DNA from 3 places in the Kluyvera sp. NPDC087067 genome. Region 3 is predicted to be linked to each of the others. Evidence: predicted binding sites of a transcription regulator. Region 3 holds the regulator's gene; each other region holds the start of a gene.
What was found. The regulator LexA, encoded in region 3, represses DNA repair genes until DNA is damaged. The targets are predictions, from matches to a motif close to TNCTGTATGTACATACAGNA.
Positions count from the first base shown of each region.

Region 1 (5,631 bases), on a different contig from region 3:
CTGGATGCGGATGTCATCACCATTGAAACGTCACGTTCCGACATGGAGCTGCTGGAGTCCTTTGAAGAGTTCGACTACCCGAACGAAATCGGGCCGGGCGTGTATGACATTCACTCGCCGAACGTACCAAGCGTGGAGTGGATTGAAGCGCTGTTGAAGAAAGCGCAACGACGTATCCCGGCGGAGCGTTTGTGGGTAAACCCAGACTGCGGCCTGAAAACCCGTGGCTGGCCGGAAACCCGCGCGGCGCTGGCGAACATGGTAAAAGCGGCGCAGAACCTGCGCCAGGCGTAAAAACACGGTAGCCCGGACGAGGCGTTTACGCCGACTCCGGGGAGGAGCGGGAGCCAAATCCCGGCGGCGCTTCGCTTAGCCGGGCTACCCGTGGACGTAGGCCGGATAAGGCAACGCCGCCATCCGGCAATGTGCGCGATTATGCCTGATGGCGCGTAGTTTATCAGGCCTGCATGCCGTCAATGCCTACAGTATGAATAAGCGATTAGCCTTTCTTCCCCGCATACTGCGCAAACCATGCCAGCATACGTTGCCAGCCATCTTTGGCTGACTCTTCATGATAACTTTCGCGATAATCGGCATTAAACGCGTGTCCGGCATCGGGATACACCACAATCTCAGCCTTCGCATTAGCCGCGCGCAGCGCATGACGCATGGTTTCCACTGATTCAAGTGAGATCCCTGTGTCCTGACCGCCGTACAGCCCAAGCACCGGGGCGCTCAGGTCTACCGCCACATCCACCGGGTGTTTTGGATTGTTGAGCGTCTTGTCGCCGGTCAGGCGACCGTACCAGGCCACGGCGGCTTTCAACTGTGGATTGTGCGCGGCATACAGCCAGGCAATACGTCCCCCCCAGCAAAAACCGGTGATGGATAAGCGGTTTGCGTCACCGCCATTGCGCGCCGCCCAACTGGCAACGTGGTCGAGGTCGACCAGCACCTGGGCATCGGGAACTTTTGATACCAGACCGCTGAACAATGACGGGATATCGTCATAGTCATTCGCATCGCCCTGGCGGAAATAGAGCTCTGGTGCGATAGCCAGATACCCCTCCAGAGCCAGGCGGCGGCAGATATCGCGGATGTGCTCGTGGACGCCAAAAATCTCCTGCACTACGATGATTACCGGGAGAGGCGCATCGCTATGTTTAGGGCGGGCGTGATAAGCCGGCAGCGTATCGCCCTGTGAGGGGATGGAGGTTTCTCCCGCCGTAATCGCCTCATCGGACGTATGGATGGCGGTCGAGGCATGGGGTGAAGCAGCAGATGCAAATCCAGGTTGTTTATTGATTGTCATGGCATTCTCCGTACCCTTGTAATGAACTCATAGCAGAATCACAGTGCCTCAATACGGCGTATTTTTGTGCAGCAGGGGATCACAATAACTTGTTAATGTGATGTGAATCACTAATTGCGTGGAATTTAATGTAATATTTTTATCCCTTAGTGATGATAGTCACGAAAAAAAGTGATGGTCTTCTATAAAGTACATTTTTGCTTCTTCTGCAAAACTTAAACCACAGAGGAGTTCTTTATGTCCAAGTCTGATGTTTTTCATCTCGGCCTCACTAAAAACGATTTACAAGGGGCTACGCTTGCGATCGTCCCCGGTGACCCGGAGCGTGTGGAAAAGATCGCCGCGCTGATGGATAAGCCGGTAAAACTGGCATCTCATCGTGAATTTACCTCCTGGCGTGCCGAGCTGGATGGCAAGTCAGTGATCGTGTGCTCCACCGGTATCGGCGGCCCGTCGACCTCTATTGCCGTGGAAGAACTGGCACAGTTAGGTATCCGCACCTTCCTGCGTGTCGGCACCACCGGCGCTATTCAGCCGCATATCAACGTTGGTGATGTGCTGGTGACAACCGCATCCGTCCGTCTTGATGGTGCGAGCCTGCACTTTGCGCCAATGGAATATCCTGCGGTTGCTGATTTCGCCTGTACCACGGCGCTGGTTGAAGCGGCGAAAGCTATCGGTGCGACCACTCACGTGGGCGTGACCGCCTCATCTGACACCTTCTACCCAGGTCAGGAACGCTACGACACCTTCTCCGGCCGCGTAGTCAGAAACTACAAAGGCTCGATGGAAGAGTGGCAGTCAATGGGCGTGATGAACTATGAAATGGAATCTGCCACCCTGCTGACCATGTGCTCAAGCCAGGGTCTGCGCGCGGGGATGGTTGCTGGCGTTATCGTTAACCGTACCCAGCAGGAAATTCCAAACGCAGAAACTATGAAGCAGACTGAAAGCCATGCGGTGAAAATCGTCGTAGAAGCGGCGCGTCGCCTGCTGTAGGTTTCCTCTCCTGCGTAAAAGGCCGACTTGTTCGGCCTTTTTCTTTTTGCGTAGCCGCTCGCAGGAAACTGCTTTAAAACTGGACGTTTATACAGCACAATTCTATTTTGTGCGAATAACCGGTTTAAGTAGGGGGCGTTGTGGATATTGCCGTGGTGATTTATGCGTTAGTGGCGCTGGCGGGCATTGCGATTGGCTGGCTAGCGGCGAGCTATCGTGTGGCGCATCAACGTGCCGAGCAGTTGGCGGAAGAACGCGATGTGTACGGTGAGCTCAGCGCGGCAAAACAAAACATTGCCCAGAATGCCCACTGGCGCGAAGAGTGCGAGCTGCTGAACAATGAGTTGCGTAGCCTGCGAGAAATCAACTCGTCGCTCGAAGTCGATTTGCGCGAAGTCACTACCCTGCTGGAGACCACTCGTCAGCACGGCGATGAAAAACACCGCCTGATGCTCAACAGCGAACAGCGTCTGAGCGAGCAGTTTGAAAATCTTGCCAACCGCATCTTTGAACAGAGCAATCGCCGGGTGGACGAGCAAAATCGTCAAAGTCTGCACGGTCTACTGACGCCGCTGCGTGAACAGCTCGATGGTTTTCGCCGTCAGGTTCAGGACAGCTTCGGTCAGGAAGCGCGCGAGCGACACACGCTGGCGCATGAAATTCGTAATCTGCAACAGCTGAATGCCCAGATGGCGCAGGAAGCGGTGAACCTCACTCGTGCGCTAAAAGGCGATAACAAAACTCAAGGTAACTGGGGAGAAGTGGTACTCACCCGCGTACTGGAGGCTTCCGGGCTCCGCGAAGGCCATGAGTATGAAACCCAGGTCAGCATTAATACCGACGCCAACTCCCGTATGCAGCCGGACGTTATCGTTCGTCTTCCGCATCGTAAAGACGTGGTCGTGGATGCCAAAATGACGCTGGTGGCCTATGAACGCTACTTTAATGCCGAAGATGACTACACCCGTGAAACCGCGCTGCAGGAGCATATTGCGGCGGTGCGTAACCATATTCGGCTGTTAGGGCGAAAAGATTATCACCAGTTGCCGGGGCTACGCTCCCTGGATTACGTGCTGATGTTTATTCCCGTCGAACCGGCGTTTTTACTGGCGCTCGATCGCCAGCCAGAATTGATCAGCGAAGCGCTGAAAAATAATATTATGCTGGTAAGTCCTACCACGCTGCTGGTCGCGCTGCGTACCATTGCCAATTTGTGGCGCTATGAACATCAGAGCCGCAATGCGCAACATATTGCTGAACGCGCCAGCCGCTTATATGACAAAATGCGGCTCTTCGTCGATGACATGTCGTCCATTGGGCAGAGCCTTGATAAAGCGCAGGATAACTATCGTCAGGCGATGAAAAAACTCACATCAGGTCGGGGTAACGTGTTGTCGCAGGCTGAGGCGTTTCGTCATCTTGGCGTTGAGGTCAAACGCGAGATTAATCCGGATCTCGTTGAGCAAGCGACTTCGCAAGATGATGAGTTCCGACTGCGCGACGATGAAGAGTTGAATGATGACAATCCGTTAGCGGCAGAACGCCGTTAATTCAGCGATACAACCGATTTTGTAACGGGGTGGAATCGTAGGGCAATTGAGTCCAATCTGTTACACTCCATGAACATTTTCTTGATAAGCAGGCATAGAGATGGTTGAGGATTCACAAGAAACGACGCACTTTGGTTTTCAAACAATTGCCAAAGATCAGAAGGTAGACATGGTGGCGCATGTATTCCATTCTGTCGCCGCAAAATACGATGTGATGAATGACCTGATGTCATTCGGTATCCATCGTCTCTGGAAGCGTTTTACCATTGATTGCAGCGGCGTGCGCCGTGGACAGACTGTTCTCGATCTGGCGGGCGGTACCGGTGACCTGACGGCCAAATTCTCGCGTATCGTGGGTGAAACTGGGCGCGTTGTGCTGGCTGATATTAACGACTCAATGTTGAAAATGGGTCGTGAAAAGCTGCGCAATATTGGCGTAGTGGGTAACGTTGAATACGTTCAGGCTAACGCAGAAGCACTGCCGTTCCCGGACAACACCTTTGACTGCATCACCATTTCCTTTGGCCTGCGTAACGTCACCGATAAAGACAAAGCGCTGCGTTCTATGTACCGCGTGTTAAAGCCCGGCGGTCGCCTGCTGGTGCTGGAGTTCTCCAAGCCGATTATCGAGCCGCTAAGTAAAGCCTACGATGCCTACTCGTTCCATATTCTGCCGCGCATTGGCGAAATGGTGGCGAATGATGCGGACAGCTACCGCTACCTGGCAGAGTCCATCCGTATGCACCCGAATCAGGATACGCTCAAAGAGATGATGCAGAACGCGGGTCTGGAAAACGTAGATTACTACAACCTGACGGCGGGGATCGTCGCGCTGCACCGTGGCTATAAATTCTGATTGAGAGGCTGCTATGCCGTTGAAACCCTTAGTAACCGGCAGCATTGAGACCGCCATCAACGCGCTGCTGTGGCGTGAGAAGGCATTGAAGCCTGCGCGTCAGCGTCTCATTGGTAAAGTACTGCGCATTGAGCTTAAAGAGTTCACCTCGCCGCTGGTGTTGGTTTTCAGCGAACGTCAGGTTGACGTGCTGGGGGCATGGGAAGGCGAGGCCGATTGTACCGTGACCACCCGCGTTAGCGTATTGCCGCAGTTGCGTAACCGACAGCAGCTCACCGCGCTTATCCGTAATAACGACCTCGAAGTGCAGGGCGATCTTCAGGTGGTGCAGAATCTTGTATCGCTGGCTGACCTCGCTGAGTTCGACCCCGCGGAGCTGCTCGCGCCATATACCGGAGATATTGCGGCCGAAGGCGTCAGTAAAGCGCTGCGTGGGGGGATGAAGTTTTTGCAGCATGGCCTGGCGCGCCAGCAGCGATATGTGGCTGAAACGCTCACTGAAGAGTGGCGTCTTGCGCCGGGTGCATTAGAAGTGGCCTGGTTTGCTGAAGAAGCGATGGCCGTAGAGCGAGAGCTTGCAGCCCTCACCAAACGGCTGGAAAAACTGGAGGAGAAATGACGCCAGGAGAATTACGGCGCCTGTATTTTATCATCCGCACCTTCTTGAGCTACGGGCTTGATGAGCTGATCCCTAAAATGCGAATCACGCTGCCGCTGCGTATCGGGCGTCGGCTGCTATTCTGGATGCCAAATCGCCATAAGGATAAACCGCTGGGTGACCGCCTGCGATTAGCGCTTCAGGAACTTGGCCCGGTGTGGATCAAGTTCGGCCAGATGCTCTCTACTCGTCGCGACCTTTTCCCGCCGCAAATTGCCGACCAGCTGGTCATGCTGCAAGATCGCGTGGCGCCGTT
Region 1 covers NZ_JBIUZS010000012.1:68,284-73,914, forward strand. The annotation lists gene metE (5-methyltetrahydropteroyltriglutamate--homocysteine S-methyltransferase) at 1-294, shown strand, start outside; gene ACIPDS_RS21175 (dienelactone hydrolase family protein) at 500-1,312, opposite strand; gene udp (uridine phosphorylase) at 1,550-2,311, shown strand; gene rmuC (DNA recombination protein RmuC) at 2,452-3,861, shown strand; gene ubiE (bifunctional demethylmenaquinone methyltransferase/2-methoxy-6-polyprenyl-1,4-benzoquinol methylase UbiE) at 3,962-4,717, shown strand; gene ACIPDS_RS21195 (SCP2 domain-containing protein) at 4,731-5,336, shown strand; gene ubiB (ubiquinone biosynthesis regulatory protein kinase UbiB) at 5,333-5,631, shown strand, end outside.
Region 1: a site for LexA is predicted at 2,389-2,408, ahead of rmuC (DNA recombination protein RmuC). Genes of this name have one in related genera too.

Region 2 (5,631 bases), on a different contig from region 3:
CATCGCTGTTAATGATGCTCTCCGGGGCGGCCTGGGCGGTGTACTGCATCACTGGCAAAAGGGTGCGCGATCCCGCTGCCGCCACGGCGGGAAACTTTATGCTCGCGGTTCCCATCGCGCTGGTGGTTTTTGCCGTGAGCGATATGCCGATTCGTGGCGATCTTTTCGGCGTGCTGCTGGCGATCATCTCCGGGGCGCTGATGTCCGGCGCGGCCTACCTGCTATGGTATTCACTGTTGCCAAAACTCTCTCCCACTACCGCCAGCACGCTGCAGCTTAGCGTGCCCTGTCTGGCGGCGATGGGCGGATTGCTGCTGATGGGTGAAGCGATTGACGGGCGGATGCTGCTGGCTATTGTTATTACTCTTTCCGGGATTGGCCTGGTTATCGTGGCGGATAAAAGACGAGCATCGTCTTTATCCACTCATCAATAAATAGTGTTAAATCCCGGCGCTTTTCCACAGCGCCGGAATTTGCGTCAGCACCTCATCAATGATTCGACGCTTATCGTGACCCGGGCGCCAGAGGGTGACCATCGTCTGGCTTATCCCCTCATTGCCCACCGCCACCGGAATAGCTGAGACTTTGTCCCAGCGCGCCGCCTGAAAATGCGTGGGCAAAAAACCCCATCCGCAGCCCGATTCAATCAAGCCGCGTAGCATCTCCAGTTCATTGGTGAAAATAATGCTTCCCGCAATTTGTAAGCGTTGTGAAACCGGAATATCAGAGGCCGAATGCATGACGACCTGCGGCGTTAAGGACAAGTCGAGCAGCGAACACGGCATGGCAACCTGCGCAAATAACGTCTGCGAGGCGTAAAAATCCATCTCGAGCGTGCCGATGGCCCGCCACTCCATTTCAGTGCCGATGCTGCGATTATTGGCCTGGTAAAATCCCAGATCGGCCTGCCCGGCGGCCAGCGCCCGCTCCCCCGCTTCACGCGGCATGCAGGTGAGGCTGAGTCGAACCTGTCGTTTTGCCATAACGGCAATCAGGCCGTGGATAAATTTTCGCGGGGTAAAAGCGTCGTACACCACGCTTAGCGCCTGTGTTTCGGTTGACGGCACCTGGCAGGCAAACTGCTCGAATGCCCGGGCCTGACGCATCAGCAATTGCGCCTGTCGCTGAAGTAAGTCGCCTTCCGGCGTCAGTTGCAGCGTTTTTCCCTCACGGACAAACAGCGCATAACCCAGGCCATCTTCCAGCAAATCGATAAGATCGCGTAGCGTCGTTCGATCCTTACCGAGTTTGGCGGCCGCTTTCACCAGGCTCCCGTGCGCCGCCACGGCGGTAAAGGCTTCAAGTTGTGCAAACGAATAGGACAAAGATGGCAAAACGCACTCCCGGGTTTGATGTGGGGGTTTTTCCCCCATTACGCGTTTTTTATTATAGGTCGTCGATTTTTATACTGCACCTATCCCGCGATCGTCCCGGGCTACGGTGTCTACTTCTATAAACTTCGAACGAGAATACGATGAATAATAAACAAAAATCGTTAACCGCAACGTCATGCATCCTGGCAAGCCTTATCGCTGGCGCGCTGCTTTCCCCCGCCGCCATGGCCGCCTGTGAAGGCACTGAATTAACCCATTGCCCCGCGCCTTTTGATAAGCAGCTGCCCGATACCCAGAAAATGCTGACCTGGAGTCAGGCCGATCGCGTGATCGGTTTTCGTAACGATTATCGCAACTATCAAGGTGATGTTTTCCGCCATGGGCAATCCACTCCCCTCCTTAGCGCCGAAAAGCCGCTGACGCAGGCGACGTATCAGATTAACGGTCAGCAGTTTAACCTGCAGGACTACGTCAAACGGCAGAATGTCAGCGGCATGCTGGTGCTCAAAAACGGCAAAGTAGCGTGGAAATATCTGGCGCAAGGCAATACCGATACGACGCTATGGACGTCGCGCTCTGTCGGGAAAGCGGTCGTTTCCGTTCTGGTGGGCGCGGCGGTCAAGGAAGGCAAAATTCACTCAATGGACGATCTGGTAACTCAATATGAGCCCGATCTCAAAGGTACAGCCTGGGAAGGGGTAACGCTGAAGCAGCTTATCCAGCATACCTCCGGCGTGGCGTGGAACGAGGATTATACCAATCCACAGTCTGATTTCGCCAAATTGACCCAGTGTGAAGCGCATCCAGGGACTTACGACTGCGTGCGTAAACTGGTTTCGGGACTTAAACGCGCGCACCCTGCCGGAGAGGTGTGGTCGTACTCCTCGGGCGGCGCCTGGTTATTGGGTGATGTTCTCGAGCGCGCAACCGGCATGCCGCTGGCCCATTATCTGGAAAAAACGCTCTGGAAACCTTATGGCATGGCCAATGACGGCGTCTGGCATTCCTACAGCAAAGATAAGCATGACGTTGGCGCACACGGCTTTAACGCTACGCTGGAAGACTGGGGCCGCTTTGGCGAGTTTGTATTAAACGATGGTCGTCTGCCGGATGGTACTCAGGTACTGGCAAAAAACTGGATAGCGCAATCCGCAGATTGGACTACCGCAAAAAACTCGGTCTCAGCCGGTCATCCACGAGGGATTTATGGCTACCAGTGGTGGAATAACGAAGTACCCGCCACGGCAAAAGGCGTTGTCCCGCTCCCGCAAGACTCGCTTAAAGACTCCATGTGGGCATTGGGCATTTTTGGCCAGATGATTATGGTTAACCGCGCGGAAAACCTGGTTATCGTGCAGTGGTCAACCTGGCCACAGGCTGAGCCATCGTTCAACGCGCAGCCGCTCGAAGCTTCGCTGATGTTTAGCGCGATAGCCCAGGCGCTGCATTAATTAGCCACCGTTATAGATAACGCCAGAGCCCGTTTCGCGCTCTGGCATTTTCCTTACTGTTTAGGCGCTACCGCGACATACATTTCGATATCCCAATAGCCATCCTGCGCCCCGTTGTTGTGGTAAATCTCAAAGCAGGGTTTGTCGGCAATTTGATGCTTTTCATCCTTCAGCACGCTATCAAAGAACTGATACCAGGGCGTCGCAAAATCATGATTTTCGACCCGAGCACGCGCCACGGCGTATAACCCACCGGCCACTGCCGCCGTCATGACGCCTTCACTGTTTTCTGGCACCACAAAATCATCAGCCACGGAAACAACCGTATCACAGCGTAGTTTTTCCGCCGGAACTTCATCAGGATTATCGTAGTAAACAGCAATCCACTCCTGAGCGGGGGTCTGCTTGCCATCTACCCACATCATCAGTTGTTCAAAGCCTTGCTTAACCGTCTGCTCCCACGGGCCAACCATATGAAAACCGGCGATTTTTCTTGGCTCGATGTTTTTGATCTCGTAGTTCATACTGCCTCCGTATTGATGCTGTTTTTTTATACAGTGTAATTCGTGTTTTGTGGTTTAGACAAATGGGTGGTGGGGAATATGTGAGGGGATTCGCAATGTGGTTTGTGGGGTACGATATTGAACGAATCCTCCTGTGTCAGGCAAATATTGTTAAGCTATAGGAAATGTATACCATTCTTGTGATTTATGTCCTGTATATCTATATTTATTCATAGTATAATTTCAAAAAATCATTTTCCAATTAAGTTCATATGTTAACCAATCGACAATCTTTATCTTTACGTTATGCGCAAGGTTTAGGAATGATTGCAGTAGTGCTGGGGCATTACGGAATTGTGCCTCCTTATATTTTTGAACCTTACACTTTCCATATGCCATTATTTTTCTTACTTGGCGGAATTCTTTTTAAAGAAACATCAATCTTACAAACCATTAAAAATATCACAATAAAACACTTATGGTATATTGTATATACATATATAATTATTTCTGCCATAGCATTATTAATAAGTAATTATTACAACATTTCCATAGGTGAAATATACAAATCAACAATTTCTGACACTTTTAAAAACATATTTGATAAAAACTTTCATAACAATGGTTACTTCCTGGTCGCCTGGTTCTTATTTTCATATGCCCTTGCCAGTCTACTTTGCAGAGTAATTATTTATATTAAAAAACAAGTGATTATTCTTGGGATCGCAATACTCTTTGGTTTTGTTGGTATGGGTTATGTTGCATCACTCTATGCTGAAACGAGCAACCAGACATATAATCTAATTTCTCAAGTACTAGTAGGCTCCATGTTCTACCTCATAGGTTTTGTGTTTAAAAAAACACTTCTCTCTATGAAAAGCCTATACATCCCAATAATGTCTATAGTAATTATTTTTACAATGAAAAATTTCGGAGTTTTAGGCGGCTTACTAATGTCATGGAGTAAATACCCACAGGGATTTATTTTTCATACATTATCATCGTTATTATCGATATGCACAATTCTTGCGATAACAAATGCAGCAGCATCACAGGATAAAAAACTAAACTTATTAGCACTGATTGGCTCAAAAAGTAAAATAATCATGAGCTATCACTTATTAACCTTTACTATACTCGATATTGTTTTTTATAAACTAGGAATGTATAATATGAAAAGCGCATCCTATTTAAATCATTATTCAACACCACATTACTGGTTTTTGTACATTGCCACAGGCATAGTCTTACCTATAATTATTTCGCTCGCAGTGGATTATATAAAAAGTATAAAAGCAAATGAATTATTGGCAAAGAAAGAATCATAAATATAATAAATAACTAAATATTCAAAAAGACAAAAGCCCATTTTTTGGGCTTATCCCTTTCATTACCTCACCATTCTAAAAAAATTAACTAGTGCCAACACGACCCACATCATCATTTTATAATATAACTGTAATACGTTATTAATCTCCCCCAAGCTTCATTTAACATCATACAATTAGAAAATGACTTCCCCCAGACACTAACGAAGCCTAATACCACATCAAAAATTATAAGGGCTACGCTTGCATTCTCACCACGTCAAAGCATTGCCGTTAGATGATGAACCATCTTCACCGACTCTAAGTTGTTTCGCACAAATGTTTACCCTACTGGAGAGCATCGCCTCATAAACTCAATAGCCTTATCGATCATGTGAATAGATGATGCTAAACTTCATGCCTTTCAGAATTTACTGATTTCACTAATGTTAAAGCTTTTTAGTCGTTATGTTTCCGTGGGCGTACTGAACACGGCCCTTCACTGGGCGTGCTTTGGAGTGCTATTCAGCTTGTTCGGCTTGAACCAGGCGATATCGAACCTTGTTGCGTTCTCTGTGGCAGTGACGTTCAGCTTTTTTGTTAATGCCAGATGGACATTTAAAACCAAAGCCACGACAGGCCGGTATGTCGCCTTCGTTATCTTTATGGGGGCTATGGCAGTCCTGACTGGATACATTGCAGACAGCCTCCATGCACCGGCACTGCTAACGCTGATTGTATTTTCAGGATTCAGCCTGGTCGCAGGGTTCATCTATTCGAAATTCATTGTATTTAGGGATGTTAAATGAAAATCTCTTTGGTCGTTCCTGTCTTTAATGAAGAGGCCACGATACCGATTTTCTATAAGACGGTACGTGAGTTTGAAGAGCTAAAACAACACGATGTTGAGATAGTTTTCATCAACGACGGGAGCAGCGATGCAACCGAATCCATCATAAATGCTCTGGCGGCGTCGGACCCAATGGTTGTACCGCTATCCTTTACCCGAAACTTTGGGAAAGAACCGGCATTATTT
Region 2 covers NZ_JBIUZS010000004.1:280,114-285,744, reverse strand. The annotation lists gene ACIPDS_RS12930 (DMT family transporter) at 1-434, shown strand, start outside; gene ACIPDS_RS12925 (LysR family transcriptional regulator) at 441-1,334, opposite strand; gene ACIPDS_RS12920 (serine hydrolase domain-containing protein) at 1,475-2,785, shown strand; gene sbmC (DNA gyrase inhibitor SbmC) at 2,839-3,309, opposite strand; gene ACIPDS_RS12910 (acyltransferase family protein) at 3,561-4,616, shown strand; gene ACIPDS_RS12905 (GtrA family protein) at 5,042-5,404, shown strand; gene ACIPDS_RS12900 (glycosyltransferase family 2 protein) at 5,401-5,631, shown strand, end outside.
Region 2: a site for LexA is predicted at 3,326-3,345, ahead of sbmC (DNA gyrase inhibitor SbmC). Genes of this name have one in related genera too.

Region 3 (5,631 bases):
AGCGTCCGGGAGTGAGATGCATTAATGTGCAATTCACCGTTATCCACGGTGATCATCTCCTGACGTGCCATTTCCGCTATCAACGTATCGATAACCGCCGGAAGCTCTGCGCGTTCCCAGCGCAGGAACAGTTCGGCTTTCAGCATCGGATACAAGGTATCGATAGTGCTTAACACCTGCTCACGAGTGATATCACGATGCTGGGTCATGATGGAGGCCAGCAGCGACGGCATGATCAACATGTGCGCGATGTTATTGCGGTAGTAAGTCATCAGCACCGCCTGCTCGCGCGGCAGAATGATGATATCGCCGATGGTGTCTTTCTCGACTTCGAACTTGTTCATCTGCAACGCGTGGTCGATAAGCTCGCTCGCCGTCGCTTTTGGCGCTGTCGCATCTTCAGAGTACGGCGCGTTACGCATCAGCGCCAGATAGCAATCCAGTTGCTGAGTAAGCTGCTCGCGGGTCAGTGAACGCTGACGCGAAGCCAGCAACGCGGTACAGCACAGGTTCATGGCGTTTGCCGCACCGGCGTTGTTGATGCGCACCATCAGCTCGCCTGCCATTTTATTGACAGTTGGAGTCAGCCACGCAGGGCGCACCGCTTCGATAGGATCGATAGACTCGCGCCATTCCGGTACGTGATGGTTGAGATAGGACATCAGCGACATCGGTTCACCGAAGTTCACATAACCCTGTCCCAGATTGCGCAGTTTGCTTAAGCCGCGCAGCATCTGCGGTAAGCTCTCTTTCTCTTTCGTCGCGCCGCGTAACTCTTTGGCGTAAGTGCCCACTTCCATCACGTGCTCGTAACCGATATAGATAGGCACCAGCGTAATAGGACGTGAGCCGCCGCGCAGCATCGCCTGAATCGTCATCGACAGGGTGCCGGTTTTCGGATCCAGCAGGCGACCGGTACGAGAGCGTCCGCCCTCAACGAAGTACTCGACGGAATAACCACGGCTAAACAGCTCGCCCAGATATTCCCGGAACACGGTGGAGTAGAGCTTATTGCCCTTGAAGGTACGACGGATAAAGAACGCGCCCAGGCGGCGGAAAATCGGGCCAGCCGGCCAGAAGTTCAGGTTGATACCGGCAGCAATATGCGGCGGCACCAGCCCCTGGTGATAGAGCACGTAAGAAAGCAGCAGATAGTCCATGTGGCTGCGGTGGCAGGGCACATACACAATCTCATGCCCGTCGTGCGCCAGCTGGCGTACGCGCTCGGCGTTATGCACGTTAATCCCCTGATACAGACGGTTCCAGGTAAAACTCAGGATACGGTCGGTCAGACGGATCATCTCATAGGAGAAGTTAGCGGCAATCTCTTCCATCAGCGCAATCGCATTCTGCTGCGCCTTTTCGTGGGAGATTTTTTTGCTGCGCGCTTCATCTTCTACCGCTTTAGCAATCGCTTTTGACGCCAGCAGTTTTTTGAACAGGTCATGACGCGCAGGCAGGCGTGGGCCTACCGCAGCCAGACGCTGGCGGGCAAAGTGCATACGCGCCACGCGCGCCAGTTTTTGGGCGATGGTTTTATCCGTACCATGCTCGTCGGCCATGCGGCGCAGCGAGACGGACGGCGAAAAACGCACGAAGCTATCGCGGCCAAGCCAGGAGACGGCAAAGAATTTCTGGAAGCCGTTTAGCATCCTCAATGGCGGATTCACTTCGCCTTTCTCGCGACCTGGAGAACGCCCAAACATCACCGATACCGGCACCATTTGCACATCCAGATTGGGATTGCTGCGGTGCAGATCGAGATAGTCGTGGAACAGCTTAATCGACTCTTCTTTCGGCGTGTAGTATGTAAAGACGCGAGGGCCACCGTGAATGAACACGTAGCGCGGCAGCAGGGTGCCGTCGATCTCTAACGGTTCAAGCGGGTCGGGAAGCTCGTGCGCCAGACACTGCGCGCGCAGCGTCAGTAAGTCGGCCTTAGAGTTATAAGGCAGGACATACATAATTGGACGTGATGTATCAAGCCCCAATTCCTGGGCAGGTTCTGCCGGAATAGACTTGCTCTTTACCAGAACACTTAATGGTAAATTCAGTAATTTGTAGTAAATTCGTGGCCAGCCGGACATAAACGATGTAAAGCCTCTGGTTAATCATGCAAATGCGCGGCAAGAATATCAGAAAGTCGGCAGAATTTCTGTTCTACCGCTTCATAACACGCATTGTCATTGACGTATAAATGAAAAAGGTTCTTTAGATGGCCAATAATACCACTGGGCTCACCCGAATCATCAAAGCTGCTGGCTATTCCTGGAAAGGATTTCGCGCAGCATGGATCAACGAAGCGGCATTCCGTCAGGAAGGCGTCGCCTCGGTCGTGGCAATTATCATCGCCTGCTGGCTGGACGTTGATCCCATCACCCGCGTGCTGCTTATCGGTTCTGTCCTTTTGGTGATGATAGTGGAAATTCTCAATAGTGCACTGGAAGCGGTAGTTGACCGTATTGGCTCGGAGTATCACGAGCTGTCCGGGCGGGCGAAAGACATGGGATCGGCGGCGGTGCTACTGTCGATTTTCGTTGCGCTTATCACCTGGGGCATCCTGTTGTGGGCGCATTTCCACTAAAGCTGTGAAAACTGCCTGATTTTGCGTGTTTTACGGTTCCAAAATAGACACTAGCTGTATATACTCACAGCATAACTGTATATACACCCAGGGGGCGGAATGAAAGCATTAACGACCAGGCAGCAAGAGGTGTTTGATCTCATCCGGGATCACATCGGCCAGACGGGCATGCCGCCAACGCGTGCGGAAATTGCTCAGCGCTTGGGGTTCCGTTCCCCAAACGCGGCTGAAGAACACCTCAAAGCGCTCGCGCGTAAAGGGGTTCTTGAAATTGTTTCAGGCGCCTCTCGTGGTATCCGCCTGCTGGTGGAAGAAGAAACGGGCCTGCCGCTGATAGGTCGCGTGGCAGCCGGTGAACCGCTGCTGGCGCAGCAGCACATTGAAGGGCACTACCAGGTTGACCCTTCGCTGTTCAAACCAAGCGCAGATTTCCTGCTTCGCGTGAGCGGCATGTCGATGAAAGATATCGGTATTATGGATGGCGATCTGCTTGCTGTGCATAAAACTCAGGACGTGCGTAACGGGCAGGTTGTGGTCGCGCGAATCGACGAAGAAGTGACGGTGAAACGCCTGAAAAAACAAGGTAACGTCGTCGAACTGCTGCCAGAAAACAGCGAATTTTCCCCTATCGTGGTCGATCTGCGTCAGCAGAGCTTCTCCATTGAAGGGCTGGCCGTTGGCGTTATACGCAACGGTGAATGGCTGTAACCTTTCCCCTGTTTTAAACGGCTGTGAGGCTCTCGCTATCACAGCCTTTTTTCTTTCTGGTCTATACACATGCCGCTACTTACTCGTGCCGATAAGGCTCTGTGGCGCCTTGCGCTACCCATGATTTTCTCCAATATCACCGTTCCCCTTCTGGGACTGGTGGATACTGCCGTGATTGGTCACCTTGATAGCCCGGTTTACCTCGGCGGCGTGGCGATTGGTGCCACCGCCACCAGCTTCCTGTTCATGCTGCTGCTGTTTTTACGCATGAGCACCACCGGCCTGACCTCACAGGCGTTTGGTGCCAAAAATCCGCATGCGCTGGCTCGCGCGTTGGTACAGCCGCTGCTGCTGGCGCTAGGGGCGGGGCTACTGATTGTCCTGTTCAGAAATCCATTAATCGATCTGGCGTTGTCCATCGTTGGGGGAAGCGGCGAGGTGCTCGAGCAGGCGCGGCGTTTCCTCACTATCCGCTGGTTAAGCGCGCCCGCGTCACTGGCAAATCTGGTGCTGCTGGGCTGGTTGCTCGGCGTGCAATACGCCCGCGCGCCGGTGGTGCTTTTGGTGGTCGGCAACGTGCTGAACATCGTGCTGGATCTGTGGCTAGTCATGGGACTGCACATGAACGTGCAGGGCGCGGCGATGGCGACGGCGATTGCCGAATACGCCACCTTGCTGGTGGGGCTGGGCATGGTTCGCAAGGTGCTGGTTATGCGCGGGATTTCCTGGGCAATGCTCAAAACCGCATGGGCAGGGGATTTCCGCCGCTTGCTGGCGCTAAACCGCGACATCATGCTGCGTTCGTTACTGCTCCAGCTGTGCTTTGGCGCGGTGACCGTTTTTGGCGCACGTCTTGGTAGCGACGTCGTGGCGGTGAATGCGGTGCTGATGACCATGCTGACCTTCACGGCCTACGCGCTGGACGGCTTTGCCTACGCGGTAGAAGCGCACTCCGGGCAGGCCTATGGTGCGCGCGATGACAGCAAACTGCTGGAGGTATGGCGGGCTGCGTGTCGTCAGGCGGGCGTGGTGGCGCTGGCCTTCGCGCTGATCTATGCCATTTTCGGCGAGCATATTGTCGCGCTGCTGACGTCCTTGCCTGAACTGCAACAGCTAGCCGACCGCTATGTGCTCTGGCAGGTGGTGCTGCCAGTGATCGGCGTGTGGTGTTATCTGCTTGATGGCATGTTCATTGGCGCAACGCGCGGTGCCGAGATGCGTAACAGCATGGCGGTTGCGGCGGCGGGGTTTGCATTAACGCTGCTGGCCTTGCCGTGGCTGGGCAACCACGGTCTGTGGTTGGCGCTGGCGGTTTTCCTCGCTTTACGCGGTTTATCTCTGGCGGTTATCTGGCGTCGGCACTGGCGGAACAATAGCTGGTTTGTTTGACGAAACGGTTAAAGATTCCGAATAGTGAATCACACCCAGAATGAGTGACTACAATTATTATCACGCTTAGAGAAAAAGACGTCTGCTCTACAGCAACCTTCACTAATCACACACTGACGTTCGAGGATTTAACTATGAATAAAGACGAAGTCGGCGGTAACTGGAAACAGCTGAAAGGTAAAGTGAAAGAGCAATGGGGCAAACTGACCGATGATGATATGACGGTGATCGAAGGGAAACGCGATCAGCTGGTCGGTAAAATTCAGGAACGTTACGGCTACGCGAAGGATGAAGCCGAGAAAGAAGTGGATACCTGGGACAAACGTAATAACCATCACTGGTAACGTTTAATTCCTACCCGTGCGTACAAGGATGTACGCTCCCCCGTTTAGCGCCCGCTAGCGGGATTTCTTTTTAATCTGAATAGTATGATCGTGTTGGCAATGTTCATGCGCTCGGCACGCTTCCACTTCCACGCATCCTGAACATAAACCATGTGCTTCAATCACGTTATGGCGCAGGGCAAAGCCCATTTTTGCCGCCAGCGTATGCATAATATCTTCCACCCCTTCCGCACACTCTTCCTTCACCACGCCACAGCGGTCGCAGATAAACATCGCCGAGGTGTGTGTCGGTTGATCGAACAGATGGCACAGCACGTAGCTGTTGGCAGATTCGACTTTATGGACAAAACCCTGTTCCAGCAAAAACTCCAGCGCCCGGTAAACCGTTGGCGGTTTAGCCTGAGGTTCTTTGACACGCAGCAGGTCGAGCAGATCGTAGGCGCTAATCGCCCCTTCCTGCAAACTCATCAGGCGCAGTACTTCCAGACGTTGCGGAGTCAGGCGCACGCCGCGTTGCGCACAAAGCATTTCAGCTTGCGCTAACAGTTCTTGCGTAGTGGTCTTATCCATTGGCGTCCTCAAGTCACGAGTGAAACAAACGCATAC
Region 3 covers NZ_JBIUZS010000006.1:301,554-307,184, reverse strand. The annotation lists gene plsB (glycerol-3-phosphate 1-O-acyltransferase PlsB) at 1-2,087, opposite strand, end outside; gene ACIPDS_RS16995 (diacylglycerol kinase) at 2,216-2,584, shown strand; gene lexA (transcriptional repressor LexA) at 2,684-3,292, shown strand; gene dinF (MATE family efflux transporter DinF) at 3,362-4,681, shown strand; gene ACIPDS_RS16980 (CsbD family protein) at 4,816-5,025, shown strand; gene zur (zinc uptake transcriptional repressor Zur) at 5,080-5,595, opposite strand.